3 regions of the Viridibacillus sp. d25.2 genome follow, and region 3 is predicted to be linked to each of the others. Evidence: a T-box and tRNA genes for the amino acid it is inferred to sense, from the RefSeq annotation. Region 3 holds a T-box; the other regions hold tRNA genes.

Region 1 (7,033 bases), 2.2 Mb from region 3:
ACCTGTTGTCCATCGCCTACGCCTATCGGCCTCGGCTTAGGTCCCGACTAACCCTGAGCGGACGAGCCTTCCTCAGGAAACCTTAGTCATTCGGTGGACGGGATTCTCACCCGTCTTTCGCTACTCATACCGGCATTCTCACTTCTAAGCGCTCCACCAGTCCTTCCGGTCTGACTTCACAGCACTTAGAACGCTCTCCTACCACGGACATCTAAGATGTCCATCCACAGCTTCGGTGAATTGTTTAGCCCCGATACATTTTCGGCGCAGCGTCACTCGACCAGTGAGCTATTACGCACTCTTTAAATGATGGCTGCTTCTGAGCCAACATCCTGGTTGTCTAAGCAACGTCACATCCTTTTCCACTTAACAATTACTTTGGGACCTTAGCTGGTGGTCTGGGCTGTTTCCCTTTTGACTACGGATCTTATCACTCGCAGTCTGACTCCCGTGCATAAATCACTGGCATTCGGAGTTTGTCTGAATTCGGTAATCCGGGATGGACCCCTAGTTCAAACAGTGCTCTACCTCCAGGATTCTCTATCACGAGGCTAGCCCTAAAGCTATTTCGGAGAGAACCAGCTATCTCCAGGTTCGATTGGAATTTCTCCGCTACCCACACCTCATCCCCGCACTTTTCAACGTACGTGGGTTCGGGCCTCCAGTAAGTGTTACCTTACCTTCACCCTGGACATGGGTAGATCACCTGGTTTCGGGTCTACAACCACATACTCATTCGCCCTATTCAGACTCGCTTTCGCTACGGCTCCGTCTTCTAAAACTTAACCTCGCATGTAATCGTAACTCGCCGGTTCATTCTACAAAAGGCACGCTATCACCCATTAACGGGCTCTAACTACTTGTAGGCACATGGTTTCAGGATCTATTTCACTCCCCTTCCGGGGTGCTTTTCACCTTTCCCTCACGGTACTGGTTCACTATCGGTCACTAGGTAGTATTTAGCCTTGGGAGATGGTCCTCCCAGATTCCGACGGAATTTCACGTGTTCCGCCGTACTCAGGATACACTCAAGAGAGAATGAACTTTCAACTACAGGGCTGTTACCTGCTCTGGCGGGCCTTTCCAGACCGCTTCGTTTAACTCATTCCTTTGTAACTCCATATAGAGTGTCCTACAACCCCAAGAGGCAAGCCTCTTGGTTTGGGCTATTCCCGTTTCGCTCGCCGCTACTCAGGGAATCGATTTTTCTTTCTCTTCCTCCAGGTACTTAGATGTTTCAGTTCCCTGGGTCTGCCATCAAGACGCTATGTATTCACGTCAAGATACTGCTCCATTACGAACAGTGGGTTCCCCCATTCGGAAATCTCCGGATCAAAGCTCACTTACAGCTCCCCGAAGCATATCGGTGTTAGTGCCGTCCTTCTTCGGCTCCTAGTGCCAAGGCATCCGCCATGCGCCCTTAATAACTTAACCTAAAAGTTAGTTATTAAGCCTAAAAAACTTAATAATAAAAAATGTGTTACTTAATTTGCTTCAATGTCGTTTTATCCAGTTTTCAAAGAACAATATTGGTGGAGCCTAGCGGGATCGAACCGCTGACCTCCTGCGTGCAAGGCAGGCGCTCTCCCAGCTGAGCTAAGGCCCCAAAAAAGAAAAAATGGTGGGCCTAAATGGACTCGAACCATCGACCTCACGCTTATCAGGCGTGCGCTCTAACCAGCTGAGCTATAGGCCCCTTTTTCGGAAAAAATATAAGGTTATTATGAACCTTCAAAACTGAACACAAGACGTTAATCGACAGATCCAAGATCTGTTTCCGTAATTATCCTTAGAAAGGAGGTGATCCAGCCGCACCTTCCGATACGGCTACCTTGTTACGACTTCACCCCAATCATCTATCCCACCTTCGGCGGCTGGCTCCATAAAGGTTACCTCACCGACTTCGGGTGTTACAAACTCTCGTGGTGTGACGGGCGGTGTGTACAAGGCCCGGGAACGTATTCACCGTGGCATGCTGATCCACGATTACTAGCGATTCCGGCTTCATGTAGGCGAGTTGCAGCCTACAATCCGAACTGAGAACGATTTTATGAGATTAGCATACCCTCGCGAGTTAGCGACTCTTTGTATCGTCCATTGTAGCACGTGTGTAGCCCAGGTCATAAGGGGCATGATGATTTGACGTCATCCCCACCTTCCTCCGGTTTGTCACCGGCAGTCACCTTAGAGTGCCCAACTAAATGATGGCAACTAAGATCAAGGGTTGCGCTCGTTGCGGGACTTAACCCAACATCTCACGACACGAGCTGACGACAACCATGCACCACCTGTCACCAATGTCCCCGAAGGGAAAACTCTATCTCTAGAGCGGTCATTGGGATGTCAAGACCTGGTAAGGTTCTTCGCGTTGCTTCGAATTAAACCACATGCTCCACCGCTTGTGCGGGCCCCCGTCAATTCCTTTGAGTTTCAACCTTGCGGCCGTACTCCCCAGGCGGAGTGCTTAATGCGTTAGCTGCAGCACTAAGGGGCGGAAACCCCCTAACACTTAGCACTCATCGTTTACGGCGTGGACTACCAGGGTATCTAATCCTGTTTGCTCCCCACGCTTTCGCGCCTCAGTGTCAGTTACAGACCAGAAAGTCGCCTTCGCCACTGGTGTTCCTCCAAATCTCTACGCATTTCACCGCTACACTTGGAATTCCACTTTCCTCTTCTGCACTCAAGTCTCCCAGTTTCCAATGACCCTCCACGGTTGAGCCGTGGGCTTTCACATCAGACTTAAGAAACCACCTGCGCGCGCTTTACGCCCAATAAATCCGGACAACGCTTGCCACCTACGTATTACCGCGGCTGCTGGCACGTAGTTAGCCGTGGCTTTCTAATAAGGTACCGTCAAGGTACGTTCAGTTACTAACGTACTTGTTCTTCCCTTACAACAGAGTTTTACGATCCGAAAACCTTCATCACTCACGCGGCGTTGCTCCATCAGACTTTCGTCCATTGTGGAAGATTCCCTACTGCTGCCTCCCGTAGGAGTTTGGGCCGTGTCTCAGTCCCAATGTGGCCGATCACCCTCTCAGGTCGGCTATGCATCGTTGCCTTGGTAGGCCGTTACCCCACCAACTAGCTAATGCACCGCGGGCCCATCTAGTAGTGACAGCCGAAACCGCCTTTCAGCATTTTGCCATGTGACAAAATGGATTATTCGGTATTAGCCCCGGTTTCCCGGAGTTATCCCAATCTACTAGGTAGGTTGCCCACGTGTTACTCACCCGTCCGCCGCTAAATCAGAAGAAGCAAGCTTCTTCATCATTCGCTCGACTTGCATGTATTAGGCACGCCGCCAGCGTTCGTCCTGAGCCAGGATCAAACTCTCCATAAAAGTAGTTTGAAAGCTCATTAGCTTTGCTAGCGTATCATCCGAAGATGATATCTATTTTTTGTTTTGATCCACCAACAGAGTTGATGTCCAAAAACATTTATTGATTAACGTCTTGCTTGTTCAGTTTTCAAGGTTCATAAGTTATAAATGGTGGAGCCTAGCGGGATCGAACCGCTGACCTCCTGCGTGCAAGGCAGGCGCTCTCCCAGCTGAGCTAAGGCCCCGTATGGGTTGAAAGTAATAATGGTCGGGAAGACAGGATTCGAACCTGCGACCCCTTGGTCCCAAACCAAGTGCTCTACCAAGCTGAGCTACTTCCCGTTAATGGCGCGCCCGGCAGAAGTCGAATCCACAACCTTCTGATCCGTAGTCAGACGCTCTATCCAATTGAGCTACGGGCGCATATATTATCACTTATATTAAATTAAAAGAAATGGTGCCGAGGACCGGAATCGAACCGGTACGGTAGTCACCTACCGCAGGATTTTAAGTCCTGTGCGTCTGCCAGTTCCGCCACCCCGGCATATTTTGGAGCGGAAGACGAGGTTCGAACTCGCGACCCCCACCTTGGCAAGGTGGTGTTCTACCACTGAACTACTTCCGCAATATGCTGATAAACTTAAATATTATGGTGCGGGTGAAGGGAGTCGAACCCCCACGCCTTGCGGCGCTAGATCCTAAGTCTAGTGCGTCTGCCAGTTCCGCCACACCCGCATATAATTTTTTTAAAAATAAATGGTGAGCCATGTAGGATTCGAACCTACGACCCTCTGATTAAAAGTCAGATGCTCTACCAACTGAGCTAATGGCTCATATAAAATGAATGGTGCCGGCGAAAGGAGTCGAACCCTCGACCTACTGATTACAAGTCAGTTGCTCTACCAACTGAGCTACACCGGCATGATTTATTAAAAATGGTGGAGGATGACGGGATCGAACCGCCGACCCCCTGCTTGTAAGGCAGGTGCTCTCCCAGCTGAGCTAATCCTCCATATTGTTCGCCTAGCAACGTCCTACTCTCACAGGGGGAAACCCCCAACTACCATCGGCGCTAAAGAGCTTAACTTCCGTGTTCGGCATGGGAACGGGTGTGACCTCTTTGCCATCGTCACTAGACTATTTTTAAAGACAAGAATTATTATAACACCTTTTATTTAAAATAGCAAGTGTTTTTTCTTTTTTCAAAAGAATTTCTTGTTCTCTCAAAACTGGATAAATTACATTGAAGTTTGTTAAGTAAAATTTGGTTAAGTCCTCGATCTATTAGTATTCGTCAGCTCCGTATGTCGCCACACTTCCACCTCGAACCTATCTACCTCATCGTCTTTGAGGGATCTTACTTACTTGCGTAATGGGAAATCTCATCTTGAGGGGGGCTTCATGCTTAGATGCTTTCAGCACTTATCCCGTCCACACATAGCTACCCAGCGATGCCCTTGGCAGAACAACTGGTACACCAGCGGTGTGTCCATCCCGGTCCTCTCGTACTAAGGACAGCTCCTCTCAAATTTCCTACGCCCACGACGGATAGGGACCGAACTGTCTCACGACGTTCTGAACCCAGCTCGCGTACCGCTTTAATGGGCGAACAGCCCAACCCTTGGGACCGACTACAGCCCCAGGATGCGATGAGCCGACATCGAGGTGCCAAACCTCCCCGTCGATGTGGACTCTTGGGGGAGATAAGCCTGTTATCCCCGGGGTAGCTTTTATCCGTTGAGCGATGGCCCTTCCATGCGGAACCACCGGATCACTAAGCCCGTCTTTCGACCCTGCTCGACTTGTAGGTCTCGCAGTCAAGCTCCCTTATGCCTTTACACTCTACGAATGATTTCCAACCATTCTGAGGGAACCTTTGGGCGCCTCCGTTACTCTTTAGGAGGCGACCGCCCCAGTCAAACTGCCCGCCTGACACTGTCTCCTACCCCGCTAAGGGGCATGGGTTAGAAGTTCAATACAGCTAGGGTAGTATCCCACCAACGCCTCCTCCGAAGCTGGCGCTCCGGAATCTCTGGCTCCTACCTATCCTGTACAAGCTGTATCAAAATTCAATATCAGGCTACAGTAAAGCTCCACGGGGTCTTTCCGTCCTGTCGCGGGTAACCTGCATCTTCACAGGTACTATAATTTCACCGAGTCTCTCGTTGAGACAGTGCCCAGATCGTTACGCCTTTCGTGCGGGTCGGAACTTACCCGACAAGGAATTTCGCTACCTTAGGACCGTTATAGTTACGGCCGCCGTTTACTGGGGCTTCAATTCGCACCTTCGCTTGCGCTAAGCACTCCTCTTAACCTTCCAGCACCGGGCAGGCGTCAGCCCCTATACGTCACCTTACGGTTTTGCAGAGACCTGTGTTTTTGCTAAACAGTCGCCTGGGCCTATTCACTGCGGCTCTCTCGGGCTTTCACCCTACTAGAGCACCCCTTCTCCCGAAGTTACGGGGTCATTTTGCCGAGTTCCTTAACGAGAGTTCTCTCGCACACCTTAGGATTCTCTCCTCGACTACCTGTGTCGGTTTGCGGTACGGGCACCTTTTACCTCGCTAGAGGCTTTTCTTGGCAGTGTGAAATCAGGAACTCCGGACATACGTCCTCGTCATCACAGCTCAACGTTATAGAAATGGGATTTGCCTCATTTCACGCCTCACTGCTTGAACATGCATAACCAACAGCATGCTTACCCTATCCTACTGCGTCCCCCCATTGCTCAAATGGTAAATAGGTGGTACAGGAATATCAACCTGTTGTCCATCGCCTACGCCTATCGGCCTCGGCTTAGGTCCCGACTAACCCTGAGCGGACGAGCCTTCCTCAGGAAACCTTAGTCATTCGGTGGACGGGATTCTCACCCGTCTTTCGCTACTCATACCGGCATTCTCACTTCTAAGCGCTCCACCAGTCCTTCCGGTCTGACTTCACAGCACTTAGAACGCTCTCCTACCACGGACATCTAAGATGTCCATCCACAGCTTCGGTGAATTGTTTAGCCCCGATACATTTTCGGCGCAGCGTCACTCGACCAGTGAGCTATTACGCACTCTTTAAATGATGGCTGCTTCTGAGCCAACATCCTGGTTGTCTAAGCAACGTCACATCCTTTTCCACTTAACAATTACTTTGGGACCTTAGCTGGTGGTCTGGGCTGTTTCCCTTTTGACTACGGATCTTATCACTCGCAGTCTGACTCCCGTGCATAAATCACTGGCATTCGGAGTTTGTCTGAATTCGGTAATCCGGGATGGACCCCTAGTTCAAACAGTGCTCTACCTCCAGGATTCTCTATCACGAGGCTAGCCCTAAAGCTATTTCGGAGAGAACCAGCTATCTCCAGGTTCGATTGGAATTTCTCCGCTACCCACACCTCATCCCCGCACTTTTCAACGTACGTGGGTTCGGGCCTCCAGTAAGTGTTACCTTACCTTCACCCTGGACATGGGTAGATCACCTGGTTTCGGGTCTACAACCACATACTCATTCGCCCTATTCAGACTCGCTTTCGCTACGGCTCCGTCTTCTAAAACTTAACCTCGCATGTAATCGTAACTCGCCGGTTCATTCTACAAAAGGCACGCTATCACCCATTAACGGGCTCTAACTACTTGTAGGCACATGGTTTCAGGATCTATTTCACTCCCCTTCCGGGGTGCTTTTCACCTTTCCCTCACGGTACTGGTTCACTATCGGTCA
Region 2 (7,033 bases), 1.7 Mb from region 3:
CCCCTAAAATAAAAAAATGGTGGAGGGGGACGGATTCGAACCGCCGAACCCGAAGGAGCGGATTTACAGTCCGCCGCGTTTAGCCTCTTCGCTACCCCTCCAGAAAAACATGGTGCCGGCGAAAGGAGTCGAACCCTCGACCTACTGATTACAAGTCAGTTGCTCTACCAACTGAGCTACACCGGCATTATTATGGTGGGTCAGGACGGAATCGAACCGCCGACACTTAGAGCTTCAATCTAATGCTCTACCAACTGAGCTACTGACCCATAATAATTTAATATTCTTTTTTAAAAAATGGCGGTCCGGACGGGACTCGAACCCGCGACCTCCTGCGTGACAGGCAGGCATTCTAACCAACTGAACTACCGGACCATTTGGTTGCGGGGACAGGATTTGAACCTGTGACCTTCGGGTTATGAGCCCGACGAGCTACCGAACTGCTCCACCCCGCGATAATGGTATTATTAATTTAAATGGTGGAGGATGACGGGATCGAACCGCCGACCCCCTGCTTGTAAGGCAGGTGCTCTCCCAGCTGAGCTAATCCTCCGTATAATGTTATAAATGGTGACCCCTACGGGATTCGAACCCGTGTTACCGCCGTGAAAGGGCGGTGTCTTAACCGCTTGACCAAGGGGCCATTTAATAAATGAGAATGTGTATGGCGGAGAGCAAGGGATTTGAACCCTTGAGACAAGGTTACTCGCCTACACGGTTTCCAACCGTGCTCCTTCGGCCACTCGGACAGCTCTCCAAAAATGGCTCCGAAGGTAGGACTCGAACCTACGACCGTCCGGTTAACAGCCGGATGCTCTACCACTGAGCTACTTCGGAATAATATGATCGCCTAGCAACGTCCTACTCTCACAGGGGGAGACCCCCAACTACCATCGGCGCTAAAGAGCTTAACTTCTGTGTTCGACATGGGAACAGGTGTGACCTCTTTGCCATCGCCACTAGACTATTGTATTACCTAAGGACAAGAATAATTATATCATCTTTTTTAAATTTTAGCAAGTGTTTTTTGCTATTTTAGAAAAGTTTTTTATTATTCTCTCAAAACTGGATAAATTACATTGAAGTTTGTTAAGTAAAATTTGGTTAAGTCCTCGATCTATTAGTATTCGTCAGCTCCGTATGTCGCCACACTTCCACCTCGAACCTATCTACCTCATCGTCTTTGAGGGATCTTACTTACTTGCGTAATGGGAAATCTCATCTTGAGGGGGGCTTCATGCTTAGATGCTTTCAGCACTTATCCCGTCCACACATAGCTACCCAGCGATGCCCTTGGCAGAACAACTGGTACACCAGCGGTGTGTCCATCCCGGTCCTCTCGTACTAAGGACAGCTCCTCTCAAATTTCCTACGCCCACGACGGATAGGGACCGAACTGTCTCACGACGTTCTGAACCCAGCTCGCGTACCGCTTTAATGGGCGAACAGCCCAACCCTTGGGACCGACTACAGCCCCAGGATGCGATGAGCCGACATCGAGGTGCCAAACCTCCCCGTCGATGTGGACTCTTGGGGGAGATAAGCCTGTTATCCCCGGGGTAGCTTTTATCCGTTGAGCGATGGCCCTTCCATGCGGAACCACCGGATCACTAAGCCCGTCTTTCGACCCTGCTCGACTTGTAGGTCTCGCAGTCAAGCTCCCTTATGCCTTTACACTCTACGAATGATTTCCAACCATTCTGAGGGAACCTTTGGGCGCCTCCGTTACTCTTTAGGAGGCGACCGCCCCAGTCAAACTGCCCGCCTGACACTGTCTCCTACCCCGCTAAGGGGCATGGGTTAGAAGTTCAATACAGCTAGGGTAGTATCCCACCAACGCCTCCTCCGAAGCTGGCGCTCCGGAATCTCTGGCTCCTACCTATCCTGTACAAGCTGTATCAAAATTCAATATCAGGCTACAGTAAAGCTCCACGGGGTCTTTCCGTCCTGTCGCGGGTAACCTGCATCTTCACAGGTACTATAATTTCACCGAGTCTCTCGTTGAGACAGTGCCCAGATCGTTACGCCTTTCGTGCGGGTCGGAACTTACCCGACAAGGAATTTCGCTACCTTAGGACCGTTATAGTTACGGCCGCCGTTTACTGGGGCTTCAATTCGCACCTTCGCTTGCGCTAAGCACTCCTCTTAACCTTCCAGCACCGGGCAGGCGTCAGCCCCTATACGTCACCTTACGGTTTTGCAGAGACCTGTGTTTTTGCTAAACAGTCGCCTGGGCCTATTCACTGCGGCTCTCTCGGGCTTTCACCCTACTAGAGCACCCCTTCTCCCGAAGTTACGGGGTCATTTTGCCGAGTTCCTTAACGAGAGTTCTCTCGCACACCTTAGGATTCTCTCCTCGACTACCTGTGTCGGTTTGCGGTACGGGCACCTTTTACCTCGCTAGAGGCTTTTCTTGGCAGTGTGAAATCAGGAACTCCGGACATACGTCCTCGTCATCACAGCTCAACGTTATAGAAATGGGATTTGCCTCATTTCACGCCTCACTGCTTGAACATGCATAACCAACAGCATGCTTACCCTATCCTACTGCGTCCCCCCATTGCTCAAATGGTAAATAGGTGGTACAGGAATATCAACCTGTTGTCCATCGCCTACGCCTATCGGCCTCGGCTTAGGTCCCGACTAACCCTGAGCGGACGAGCCTTCCTCAGGAAACCTTAGTCATTCGGTGGACGGGATTCTCACCCGTCTTTCGCTACTCATACCGGCATTCTCACTTCTAAGCGCTCCACCAGTCCTTCCGGTCTGACTTCACAGCACTTAGAACGCTCTCCTACCACGGACATCTAAGATGTCCATCCACAGCTTCGGTGAATTGTTTAGCCCCGATACATTTTCGGCGCAGCGTCACTCGACCAGTGAGCTATTACGCACTCTTTAAATGATGGCTGCTTCTGAGCCAACATCCTGGTTGTCTAAGCAACGTCACATCCTTTTCCACTTAACAATTACTTTGGGACCTTAGCTGGTGGTCTGGGCTGTTTCCCTTTTGACTACGGATCTTATCACTCGCAGTCTGACTCCCGTGCATAAATCACTGGCATTCGGAGTTTGTCTGAATTCGGTAATCCGGGATGGACCCCTAGTTCAAACAGTGCTCTACCTCCAGGATTCTCTATCACGAGGCTAGCCCTAAAGCTATTTCGGAGAGAACCAGCTATCTCCAGGTTCGATTGGAATTTCTCCGCTACCCACACCTCATCCCCGCACTTTTCAACGTACGTGGGTTCGGGCCTCCAGTAAGTGTTACCTTACCTTCACCCTGGACATGGGTAGATCACCTGGTTTCGGGTCTACAACCACATACTCATTCGCCCTATTCAGACTCGCTTTCGCTACGGCTCCGTCTTCTAAAACTTAACCTCGCATGTAATCGTAACTCGCCGGTTCATTCTACAAAAGGCACGCTATCACCCATTAACGGGCTCTAACTACTTGTAGGCACATGGTTTCAGGATCTATTTCACTCCCCTTCCGGGGTGCTTTTCACCTTTCCCTCACGGTACTGGTTCACTATCGGTCACTAGGTAGTATTTAGCCTTGGGAGATGGTCCTCCCAGATTCCAACGGAATTTCACGTGTTCCGCCGTACTCAGGATACACTCAAGAGAGAATGAACTTTCAACTACAGGGCTGTTACCTGCTCTGGCGGGCCTTTCCAGACCGCTTCGTTTAACTCATTCCTTTGTAACTCCATATAGAGTGTCCTACAACCCCAAGAGGCAAGCCTCTTGGTTTGGGCTATTCCCGTTTCGCTCGCCGCTACTCAGGGAATCGATTTTTCTTTCTCTTCCTCCAGGTACTTAGATGTTTCAGTTCCCTGGGTCTGCCATCAAGACGCTATGTATTCACGTCAAGATACTGCTCCATTACGAACAGTGGGTTCCCCCATTCGGAAATCTCCGGATCAAAGCTCACTTACAGCTCCCCGAAGCATATCGGTGTTAGTGCCGTCCTTCTTCGGCTCCTAGTGCCAAGGCATCCGCCATGCGCCCTTAATAACTTAACCTAAAAGTTAGTTATTAAGCCTAAAAAACTTAATAATAAAAAATGTGTTACTTAATTTGCTTCAATGTCGTTTTATCCAGTTTTCAAAGAACAATATTGGTGGAGCCTAGCGGGATCGAACCGCTGACCTCCTGCGTGCAAGGCAGGCGCTCTCCCAGCTGAGCTAAGGCCCCGAAAAGAAAATATGGTGGGCCTAAATGGACTCGAACCATCGACCTCACGCTTATCAGGCGTGCGCTCTAACCAGCTGAGCTATAGGCCCCTTTTGGGAAAATATATAATTGAAGTATGAACCTTCAAAACTGAACGCAAGACGTTAATCGACAGATCCAAGATCTGTTTCCGTAATTATCCTTAGAAAGGAGGTGATCCAGCCGCACCTTCCGATACGGCTACCTTGTTACGACTTCACCCCAATCATCTATCCCACCTTCGGCGGCTGGCTCCATAAAGGTTACCTCACCGACTTCGGGTGTTACAAACTCTCGTGGTGTGACGGGCGGTGTGTACAAGGCCCGGGAACGTATTCACCGTGGCATGCTGATCCACGATTACTAGCGATTCCGGCTTCATGTAGGCGAGTTGCAGCCTACAATCCGAACTGAGAACGATTTTATGAGATTAGCATACCCTCGCGAGTTAGCGACTCTTTGTATCGTCCATTGTAGCACGTGTGTAGCCCAGGTCATAAGGGGCATGATGATTTGACGTCATCCCCACCTTCCTCCGGTTTGTCACCGGCAGTCACCTTAGAGTGCCCAACTAAATGATGGCAACTAAGATCAAGGGTTGCGCTCGTTGCGGGACTTAACCCAACATCTCACGACACGAGCTGACGACAACCATGCACCACCTGTCACCAATGTCCCCGAAGGGAAAACTCTATCTCTAGAGCGGTCATTGGGATGTCAAGACCTGGTAAGGTTCTTCGCGTTGCTTCGAATTAAACCACATGCTCCACCGCTTGTGCGGGCCCCCGTCAATTCCTTTGAGTTTCAACCTTGCGGCCGTACTCCCCAGGCGGAGTGCTTAATGCGTTAGCTGCAGCACTAAGGGGCGGAAACCCCCTAACACTTAGCACTCATCGTTTACGGCGTGGACTACCAGGGTATCTAATCCTGTTTGCTCCCCACGCTTTCGCGCCTCAGTGTCAGTTACAGACCAGAAAGTCGCCTTCGCCACTGGTGTTCCTCCAAATCTCTACGCATTTCACCGCTACACTTGGAATTCCACTTTCCTCTTCTGCACTCAAGTCTCCCAGTTTCCAATGACCCTCCACGGTTGAGCCGTGGGCTTTCACATCAGACTTAAGAAACCACCTGCGCGCGCTTTACGCCCAATAAATCCGGACAACGCTTGCCACCTACGTATTACCGCGGCTGCTGGCACGTAGTTAGCCGTGGCTTTCTAATAAGGTACCGTCAAGGTACGTTCAGTTACTAACGTACTTGTTCTTCCCTTACAACAGAGTTTTACGATCCGAAAACCTTCATCACTCACGCGGCGTTGCTCCATCAGACTTTCGTCCATTGTGGAAGATTCCCTACTGCTGCCTCCCGTAGGAGTTTGGGCCGTGTCTCAGTCCCAATGTGGCCGATCACCCTCTCAGGTCGGCTATGCATCGTTGCCTTGGTAGGCCATTACCCCACCAACTAGCTAATGCACCGCGGGCCCATCTAGTAGTGACAGCCGAAACCGCCTTTCAGCATTTTACCATGTGACAAAATGGATTATTCGGTATTAGCCCCGGTTTCCCGGAGTTATCCCAATCTACTAGGTAGGTTGCCCACGTGTTACTCACCCGTCCGCCGCTAAATCAGAAGAAGCAAGCTTCTTCATCATTCGCTCGACTTGCATGTATTAGGCACGCCGCCAGCGTTCGTCCTGAGCCAGGATCAAACTCTCCATAAAAGTAGTTTGAAAGCTCATTAGCTTTGCTAGCGTATCATCCGAAGATGATATCTATTTTTGTTTTGATCCACCAACGGAGTTGGTGTCCAAAAACATTTATTGATTAACGTCTTGCATGTTCAGTTTTCAAGGTTCATTTTGTTGTTGACGTCGTTGCTTGCGGCAGCGACTTTAATATCTTAACATCATTCACTTTCTGTGTCAATAACTTTTTTGAAAAAGTTATTTGAGTGAAAGTTTTAAGTTTTAACAACATGTCTTAGCGACAATTAATATAATACAATAGTATCGATACATATGTCAACACTTTTTCAAAAAGAATTTTGAGGCGTTTTGAACGCCTCAATTACTATACAACTAATCAGCAATTTCTTCAACCTTATAATCTCTATGATATATGTTATTCCCCTTAGTTTCTACACGCTCTACAGAGATATATCCTTTGTCTATTAAATATTCGATGAAAACTTCAAGGTTAACTGAATAGTTTTTGAGCTCCTCTTGTTCATGCAATTCTTGTATTGTCCAGAAGTCTTTCTGAGACATTACTTCTATAACATGCGTTGCTCCATCTGCAGTACGGGAATGAATGAAGAACTCACTTGCTAAAAATAATAGCTCTAATCGTTTATCCAATGATTCTTCACTCGTAATAAGTTCTTCATATAATTTATAAATGGCTGGATCAATTTGTTTTACTTGCGACCATACTGTAACCTCAGGGTACAGTCCTCTATCCATTACAGCAAGACGCGCTAAATGATGCAATGATTCAACAACATGATTATATGCATCTAAGTAATTTTTCTCTTCGAAGCATACTTTGCCTTCTAAGTATCTGCGAATTAACTTTGCAAACTCAATACCCATTTTGATTTTCCGACCATAGAAAGGGAACTCTTTCAGTTCCTTTTTTAAATTAGAAAGATACTCATTACGATCAAATAATACTTTTCCAAAGAATAGCCAATCTACTATCTTCTTATTAGTTCCTACTAATAACCATTTATTTAACTGCTTCTCAGAAATAATATGCATAGCAGCCTTCTTATCTTTAAATGTATAGTGTTTTGTAAAGACAGGTCGCTCACTT
Region 3 (7,033 bases):
TTGCTTCCTCAACATTGGGTTCGAGATATTGTAGCCATTTAGCATTACTATCAAGCATCGGATTTTCTGGATTTTCTACTGCGAAAGAGGCCTTTGCCTTTTCAAATGCATCTGCTTCAGAGATACCTTCTTCTAAAATCAAATCCTGAATATAATCGTCCATATAACTCATTAATTCTTCTTGAGCTTCCTTATTCTTTTGAGAAGTCCATTTAAATTTTGCAGCCGTCTTTTTCGCCTCCCCTAATGTTTGATTCGCTTGCATTGCAAGTTCTTCAAAGTATGTAAGCTCTTTACTTTCACTTACACTTAGCTTAGTATTCTGCTTCACGAATTGATTGATTTTATTTTTTGTTTCTTTACTTAATGTCATGTTATTCGACTCCTTCCAAAAATTGATCCATTAACTGTTTCATAAAAAGCCATTCCGTCTTTTTATGGCTTAAATACTCTTTTCCTGTATTCGTGAGATGATAGTACTTTCTCCTGGCCGCTGCACTTCCTTCTTGCCAATAGCTCGTTACATAGCCATTTTTCTCTAGACGTTTAAATGATAAATACAAAGTTCCTTCTTTTATTTCGAATGAATTCTTACTTTGCTTTTTAACTTCTTTGCTCAGGTCATAACCATACATATCATCATGGTAAAGCAAGCTTAAAATAATTGTGTCTATATAACCCCGTAATATCTCCTTATCAATTTCCACGTAATTCTCTCCTTCATTTATACCTTGCTTTGTTAGGTACAACCAAATTATAAAACATCTATACCTTATAAAGCAATGTATAATTTAAATTAAGGTATAAAGAATTTTCTCTTTTACGATTTCTTTTCCTAATAATGGTTCAATAGGCAAAGAAATCGTTTATAAACTGTTCATATATGCTATTTAAACAGTATTTTAATGTAAATTAGAGAATAGTAAATTATCAAAATAAAGGATTTAAAGGATTTTTAAAGAAGTTTAAAATATACTGGCTCTAATGGGAGGAGTGAAGGAATTATCTTTAATGTCAAAAGAAGTTTACCTTGTATAGTGACTGCAATTATCACCATATTCTATTATTTAGTATTTCTGTTTTTGTATCTTAGAAACGTAATTGGAGGAGTTTCATTTGTTGCACTATTATTACTTAGTTTAATTATCTTATTAATTACACTTATTGTGTATCGTAAAAAGCGTGCTTTCAAAAGAAAAGCCTTGTTAGCTACAACCATAATAGCGCTATTATTTTGTTACGAACTGCCACTACTATTTTATGATTCTTACACGCACGCAGCATACTTATATTTGAATCCTTTAGAAGTATACGGAGGTTCAGGAATCTATTTATTAGGGGTTAATAGATTGGACTTTAAATTTACAGAAAACAAAAAAGCTGTTATGGCCCTTTTAAACGAACAGCATGTAGAATATTTGGATATTATTAAAATCACCCATCCAGACCTTTATAAAAGCAAGAACCGTCAATTATTGAAATGGTTCCATGTTGGGAAAGATGACGTAAAACAAATGAAAGAAAACGTGAATCATTTTTTAGGACAGGAAGATGGACGAATTAACGAATTTTTAAATAGCGATCATATTGAGGGAAGTAGCGCCGGATTAGGTTTAACGTTGACAGGACTCATTATAAGAGGGGATTTGCAAAATGACTTAAAGATCGCAGTTACGGGGGCAATTAGCGAAACGGGAGACGTATTACCAATAGCAATTTTAAAAGAAAAAATACAAATTGCTGAGAAATCCAATTTTTCAATGATGATTGTCCCAAGTGCAAATAGGAAAGAAGCTATGGAAATACAGAAGAAATTAAACGTAAACATACAAATTCTTGATGTGGCACATATAGATGAAGCAGTTCGACTGATTAATGATTTGAACGATAAAAGTAAATGAACAAACTATTTATGGCATCCTATATTGCTGCTTTTAAAGCATACAGGGTGCCTTTTGTGTATCTTCAATAGATAAGCAGAAAAAAAGGCAACTTTTTTCTAGATAAGAATGCCAGTTCTATAAAACTAAATCAAAGATACACCTTAGTTTCTTTTATGTAATCAAACGATTAAGGTTGCAAAACTAATAATAGCCAGTTTAATAGGGGCAAACCTACTAATATAATGCATACGATTATTATCCAAATTACTGTATTTCTTTTCATTCCATTTTCACCCCTTAAATATTAAAAATCTAATATCCCAATTTAAAAATTTGTACTTATCCTCTTATTATTATAACTATTAACCATATAACATTTACACTATATTACAAATAAGGTATGATGAGTACTATTATGTAGATGGAGAGAAGGTGCCAAATGGAAATTATCGGGATTGGAGTTATTTGCACAGTTTTTGCTGTATTTGAAGCTGTAAGGAGATTAAATAATAATATACTAGAGCAAACAGAAGAAATAAAAAAAATAGGTGATGAGCTAAAAGAACTTCGTAAAAGACTATAACTCAAATTTTGATAACTTATATGCGAAGTTTCCTTCTTTATCTTATTTACTTTGAATACCCAATACAAACTTAAGGGAGTTTCGCTTCTTTTTCATGTTCTTTAAACCTTCCTTTGAATCTAGAATTACTACCGTTTTAAATAACCAAATTCGAAGATAAACCGATTTATAAATAATCGGTCCTTTTATACCTTTTTCCTCAAATTCAGAACCGCCCTCTAATTCTGTCTCCGTTCTAACAAACCACTTATCCCCAATTCCTATTTCGATGAATTTCATTTTTGACCACCTCGTCATTCTTTTTAATCACTTAATGTAAATAGAGTATTTGTCGTCGTACTATCGGACAAAAACAGATTGGTAAAATTAATAGTAACATATCAAAATCCAAACCTGAATTCACAAATTACAAATACTTCTAAAACCTATCTTAATTCCCCTTCATTCTTCCTAGAAATGAATGATTTATGCAATAAAAACACAAGTGAATAACCCATTACAAACGCTTATATATCAATGGTTTTCAATTGTTTATCTACTAATTTCAGATGCTGTGAGCGTTCGTGAAAAACAGATTTGTGTACCTTTGTGTTCTAATACGTTACAGTGTAATCCACTTTCCAATTAAATTCGCTGTTTTATTTATAATTATTCCGAATATATAGTTTTCGTTTCACTACACTATTTTCACTTTTACAACTCTATAAGGCTTCCATTTTAGAATTTATAAATTTCTCTATTCTCCATCTACTTTATCTAAACACTAAATGTCCAGGGTTCTTCACCTATAGACTAGAACCATACCTTCCCTCCTTTAATTTAAGATTCCAATTTTAATCAATTGACAATTTTTCTCTGTTCTGTTACGATAACTCTCAATAAAAGCATACAAATTCGTTGATGAGAAAGAGTAGCGTTATATCTTATTCTATAGAGAGCTGACAGTTCGGTGCAAGTCAGTGTTTAAGAGTAATGTGAAGATCCTCTCTGAGAAGATAGTCTGAAGATTTAGTAAGTCTATCCGGGTGTCCGCCGTTAAAAGGAACACGTATGATTGTACGTTGCTGAGTGCTATTGAGTGGTTTTCAATAGAATTAGGGTGGTATCGCGGTTAACCCCGTCCCTTACTTGGGACGGGGTTTTTTGTATGTTTTTAAATAATTATTGTATGGGAGCGATATCAATGAATTCGAATGAAAGTAAAGAAAATACAGTACAGCGTGAACAACGCATTCGTAACCTTTGGACTGAGCAAAATACTTTCCAAGCTTCTGTTGACGTAAGAGATGGACGCACACCGTTTGTTTTTTATGAAGGTCCACCAACTGCCAACGGATTACCCCATGTAGGTCATGCATTTGGTAGAACGATTAAAGACGTCGTGGCACGTTATAAAACGATGCAAGGATTCCAAGTAGAAAGAAAAGCTGGATGGGATACTCACGGTCTACCTGTAGAATTAGGTGTTGAAAAGCAGCTGGGCATATCAGGTAAACAAGAAATTGAACGCTATGGTATAAAGCCATTTATCAACAAATGTAAGGAAAGTATTTTCACTTACGAGAAGAAATGGCGTTCATTTACCGAAGAATTAGGTTATTGGGTTGATATGGATGATCCTTATATGACATTAAGCAATGACTATATTGAAAGTGTATGGCACATCTTGAGTAAAGTGCATAAAGACAAATTGTTATATAAAGGCCATCGGGTTTCACCTTACTGCCCTAGCTGTCAAACATCATTAAGTTCACATGAAGTCGCTCAAGGGTATAAAGATGTTAAAGATTTATCTGCTACTGTGAAATTTAAATTAGCTGATAAAGAAAATGAATTCTTCCTAGGCTGGACGACAACACCTTGGACTTTACCTGCCAACGTGGCACTTGCTATGAATTCAGAGTTAACTTATGTAAGAGTTCAAAAAGAAGCAGAAATTTTCATTGTTGCAAAATCATTAGTTGAAAAAGTACTAGGCCAAGATGTTAAAGTGCTAAGTGAGCATAAAGGTAATGATTTTGAAGGCGTACGTTATTTAGCCCCATTTAATTATGCACATGTTGAAAAAGGACATATCGTTGTCTTAGCTGATTACGTAACGGAGCACAGTGGAACTGGTATCGTTCATATCGCACCAGCTTACGGTGAAGATGACTATAAAACAATCAAACAAAACTGTTTATCATTTGTGAATGTGGTCGATCTGCAAGGACGATACACAGCTGAGGTAACTGATTTGCAAGGGAAATTTGTTAAAGAATGTGATGTAGATATTATTAAAATGTTGTCTGAAAAAGGTCTGCTATTTAGCAAAGAAAAGTATGAGCATAGCTACCCACACTGCTGGCGTTGTGATTCACCGCTTCTTTACTATGCTACAGATAGTTGGTTCATCAATATGTCGTCACTTAAAGAGCAAATGCTTGCTAACAACGAAACAGTCACTTGGTATCCTGAGCATATTAAAAACGGGCGTTTCGGAAACTTCCTTGAAAATCTAGTCGATTGGAATATTAGTCGGAACCGCTATTGGGGTACTCCTCTAAATGTATGGATCTGTGATGATTGTGGCAATGAAGTTGCGCCTGGCAGTATAGAGGAATTAAAAGAAATCGCTACAACCAATTTGGACGATGGTATAGAGCTTCATAAGCCTTATATTGATGATGTTCAATGCGTTTGCCCTAAATGTCATGGACAGATGGAAAGAACGCCAGAGGTTATTGACGTATGGTTTGACAGTGGTTCAATGCCGTTTGCGCAACACCACTATCCATTTGATAATAAAGAGAAATTTAAAAAGCAATTCCCTGCTGATGTCATCATTGAAGGCATCGACCAAACACGTGGCTTCTTCTACAGCCTTTTAGCAGTCTCTACACTATTTACGGGGCAAGCACCATATAAGAATGTTTTATCATTAGGTCATGTATTAGACGAGAACGGCCAGAAAATGTCGAAAAGTAAAGGTAACGCCCTAGATCCAATTGAGTTGATTCAGGAATACGGTGCTGATGCACTACGCTGGGCATTCTTAATTGATAGTTCGCCTTGGAATCTTAAACGATTCTCGAAAAAAACTGTTCAAGATGCAAAATCAAAACTAGTTGATACATTAGATAATACGTATAAATTCTATGCGATGTATGCGAAAATTGATGGTTTTGAATATGATGCCAATCAAACAGGTAATAAAACAATATTAGATCAGTGGATGCTCTCTCGTTTGCATAATACTGTAAAAGTTGTAGCAGAGTTTATGGATGAATTCCAATTTACAGCTGCTACAAGAGAGATTGCAGAATTAGTTGATGAAGTAAGTAATTGGTATGTAAGACGCTCTAGAAATCGTTTCTGGGCTTCTGGTCTATCAGAGGATAAAAAAGCAGCATACTCTACCCTATTCGAGACATTAAGTACAATTAGCCGCTTATTAGCACCATTTGTACCTTTTATCGCAGAGGATATTCACTTAAAACTGCACCACAGTAGCGTACACCTACAAGACTATCCAAAAGCGGATGAAGCAGTCATTAATCCTGAATTAGAAAATGATATGGCAACGATTCTAAAAATAGTTGAATTCGGTCGAAGTATTCGTAATAGCACATCATTAAAAACGAAACAACCGCTTCAACAAATCATCGTTTGGCGTAGTGAAGACAATGGTTCGTTAGATGAATATACAAATATCATCAAAGATGAATTAAACGTCAAAATTGTTACTTTTACTGATAATATATCGAAGTATGAATCAGCTAACTTCAAATTAAACTTCAAAACTGCTGGAGCAGCTTTTGGAAAGGCAGTTAACTCCGTCAAGCAATATGTAGAAAACATGCCTGAAGTAGAGAAACAAACAATTCTTTCTCATGGCGAAGTACAGATTAAAATAAATGAAGACGGCTATACTTTAAAATCTGAGCACATCCTTGTAGAATCTGCTGTAACACCTGGCTTTGAGTTAGCTGGTGATCAGCAATTAAAAGTACTGTTAGATGTACAATTAACGCCTGTATTAATTGAAGAAGGCCAAATAAGAGAACTTATTCGTACAATTCAAGACACAAGAAAGAAATTAGACTTACCAGTCGAGATGTATGTATCTCTAAACATCGCAATAAGTACTGAAGTAAAAGAAATGATCCTTCGTTTTGAAGATTTAATGAGAGAAAATTTACTTGTAAATGAAATCAAGTTTAATCCTATAGAAGAAAGCGAGCAGACTATTGATGTACAACTAGGTGCCGAACTTGTGAAAGTTGCAATGCGTTATTAATTATTAGTAGCACAAGAACACAAAAAGGATTTCAAATTGAAGTCCTTTTTGTTTGTAAATAACTCCTCCTCCTCAAAAAATTCTATACTTTTAAACCCAGTTAGAAATATTTATATCTATGTGGTATCCAGCACTTTGATCCTGAACCCCAAACTATAAATTCTAATATACTACTATAACAAAGTATCTAATTATTTGTATTATCTGATTAATTTAAGATAGAATGCACTTTTCCCCTATTATTTAATGATAATATTGCACTTATATATGAACGGCTATAGGTCGAGA

What was found. The T-box of region 3 lies ahead of ileS (isoleucine--tRNA ligase). A T-box ahead of a tRNA ligase gene usually reads a tRNA of that ligase, here a tRNA-Ile.
Region 1: it encodes a tRNA-Ile, which carries the amino acid that the T-box ahead of ileS (isoleucine--tRNA ligase) is inferred to sense. The anticodon was not compared.
Region 2: it encodes a tRNA-Ile, which carries the amino acid that the T-box ahead of ileS (isoleucine--tRNA ligase) is inferred to sense. The anticodon was not compared.

What each region holds. Positions count from the first base shown of each region.
Region 1 covers NZ_CM196652.1:312,605-319,637, reverse strand. Annotated here, with positions in the region: rRNA gene ACZLO7_RS01625 (23S ribosomal RNA) at 1-1,434, opposite strand, end outside; tRNA gene ACZLO7_RS01620 (tRNA-Ala) at 1,531-1,606, opposite strand; tRNA gene ACZLO7_RS01615 (tRNA-Ile) at 1,620-1,696, opposite strand; rRNA gene ACZLO7_RS01610 (16S ribosomal RNA) at 1,794-3,346, opposite strand; tRNA gene ACZLO7_RS01605 (tRNA-Ala) at 3,495-3,570, opposite strand; tRNA gene ACZLO7_RS01600 (tRNA-Pro) at 3,591-3,667, opposite strand; tRNA gene ACZLO7_RS01595 (tRNA-Arg) at 3,672-3,748, opposite strand; tRNA gene ACZLO7_RS01590 (tRNA-Leu) at 3,781-3,869, opposite strand; tRNA gene ACZLO7_RS01585 (tRNA-Gly) at 3,876-3,950, opposite strand; tRNA gene ACZLO7_RS01580 (tRNA-Leu) at 3,976-4,060, opposite strand; tRNA gene ACZLO7_RS01575 (tRNA-Lys) at 4,083-4,158, opposite strand; tRNA gene ACZLO7_RS01570 (tRNA-Thr) at 4,171-4,246, opposite strand; tRNA gene ACZLO7_RS01565 (tRNA-Val) at 4,262-4,337, opposite strand; rRNA gene rrf (5S ribosomal RNA) at 4,347-4,462, opposite strand; rRNA gene ACZLO7_RS01555 (23S ribosomal RNA) at 4,590-7,033, opposite strand, start outside.
Region 2 covers NZ_CM196652.1:787,978-795,010, reverse strand. Annotated here, with positions in the region: tRNA gene ACZLO7_RS03960 (tRNA-Trp) at 1-5, opposite strand, end outside; tRNA gene ACZLO7_RS03955 (tRNA-Tyr) at 18-101, opposite strand; tRNA gene ACZLO7_RS03950 (tRNA-Thr) at 111-186, opposite strand; tRNA gene ACZLO7_RS03945 (tRNA-Phe) at 194-269, opposite strand; tRNA gene ACZLO7_RS03940 (tRNA-Asp) at 299-375, opposite strand; tRNA gene ACZLO7_RS03935 (tRNA-Met) at 379-455, opposite strand; tRNA gene ACZLO7_RS03930 (tRNA-Val) at 478-553, opposite strand; tRNA gene ACZLO7_RS03925 (tRNA-Glu) at 569-643, opposite strand; tRNA gene ACZLO7_RS03920 (tRNA-Ser) at 666-757, opposite strand; tRNA gene ACZLO7_RS03915 (tRNA-Asn) at 763-837, opposite strand; rRNA gene rrf (5S ribosomal RNA) at 849-964, opposite strand; rRNA gene ACZLO7_RS03905 (23S ribosomal RNA) at 1,101-4,030, opposite strand; tRNA gene ACZLO7_RS03900 (tRNA-Ala) at 4,127-4,202, opposite strand; tRNA gene ACZLO7_RS03895 (tRNA-Ile) at 4,215-4,291, opposite strand; rRNA gene ACZLO7_RS03890 (16S ribosomal RNA) at 4,388-5,940, opposite strand; gene ACZLO7_RS03885 (nucleotidyltransferase-like protein) at 6,298-7,033, opposite strand, start outside.
Region 3 covers NZ_CM196652.1:2,468,423-2,475,455, reverse strand. Annotated here, with positions in the region: gene ACZLO7_RS12410 (hypothetical protein) at 1-373, opposite strand, end outside; gene ACZLO7_RS12405 (PadR family transcriptional regulator) at 375-707, opposite strand; gene ACZLO7_RS12400 (S16 family serine protease) at 1,038-1,901, shown strand; gene ACZLO7_RS12395 (hypothetical protein) at 2,323-2,466, shown strand; gene ACZLO7_RS12390 (DUF3977 family protein) at 2,509-2,745, opposite strand; T-box leader at 3,355-3,594, shown strand; gene ileS (isoleucine--tRNA ligase) at 3,650-6,745, shown strand.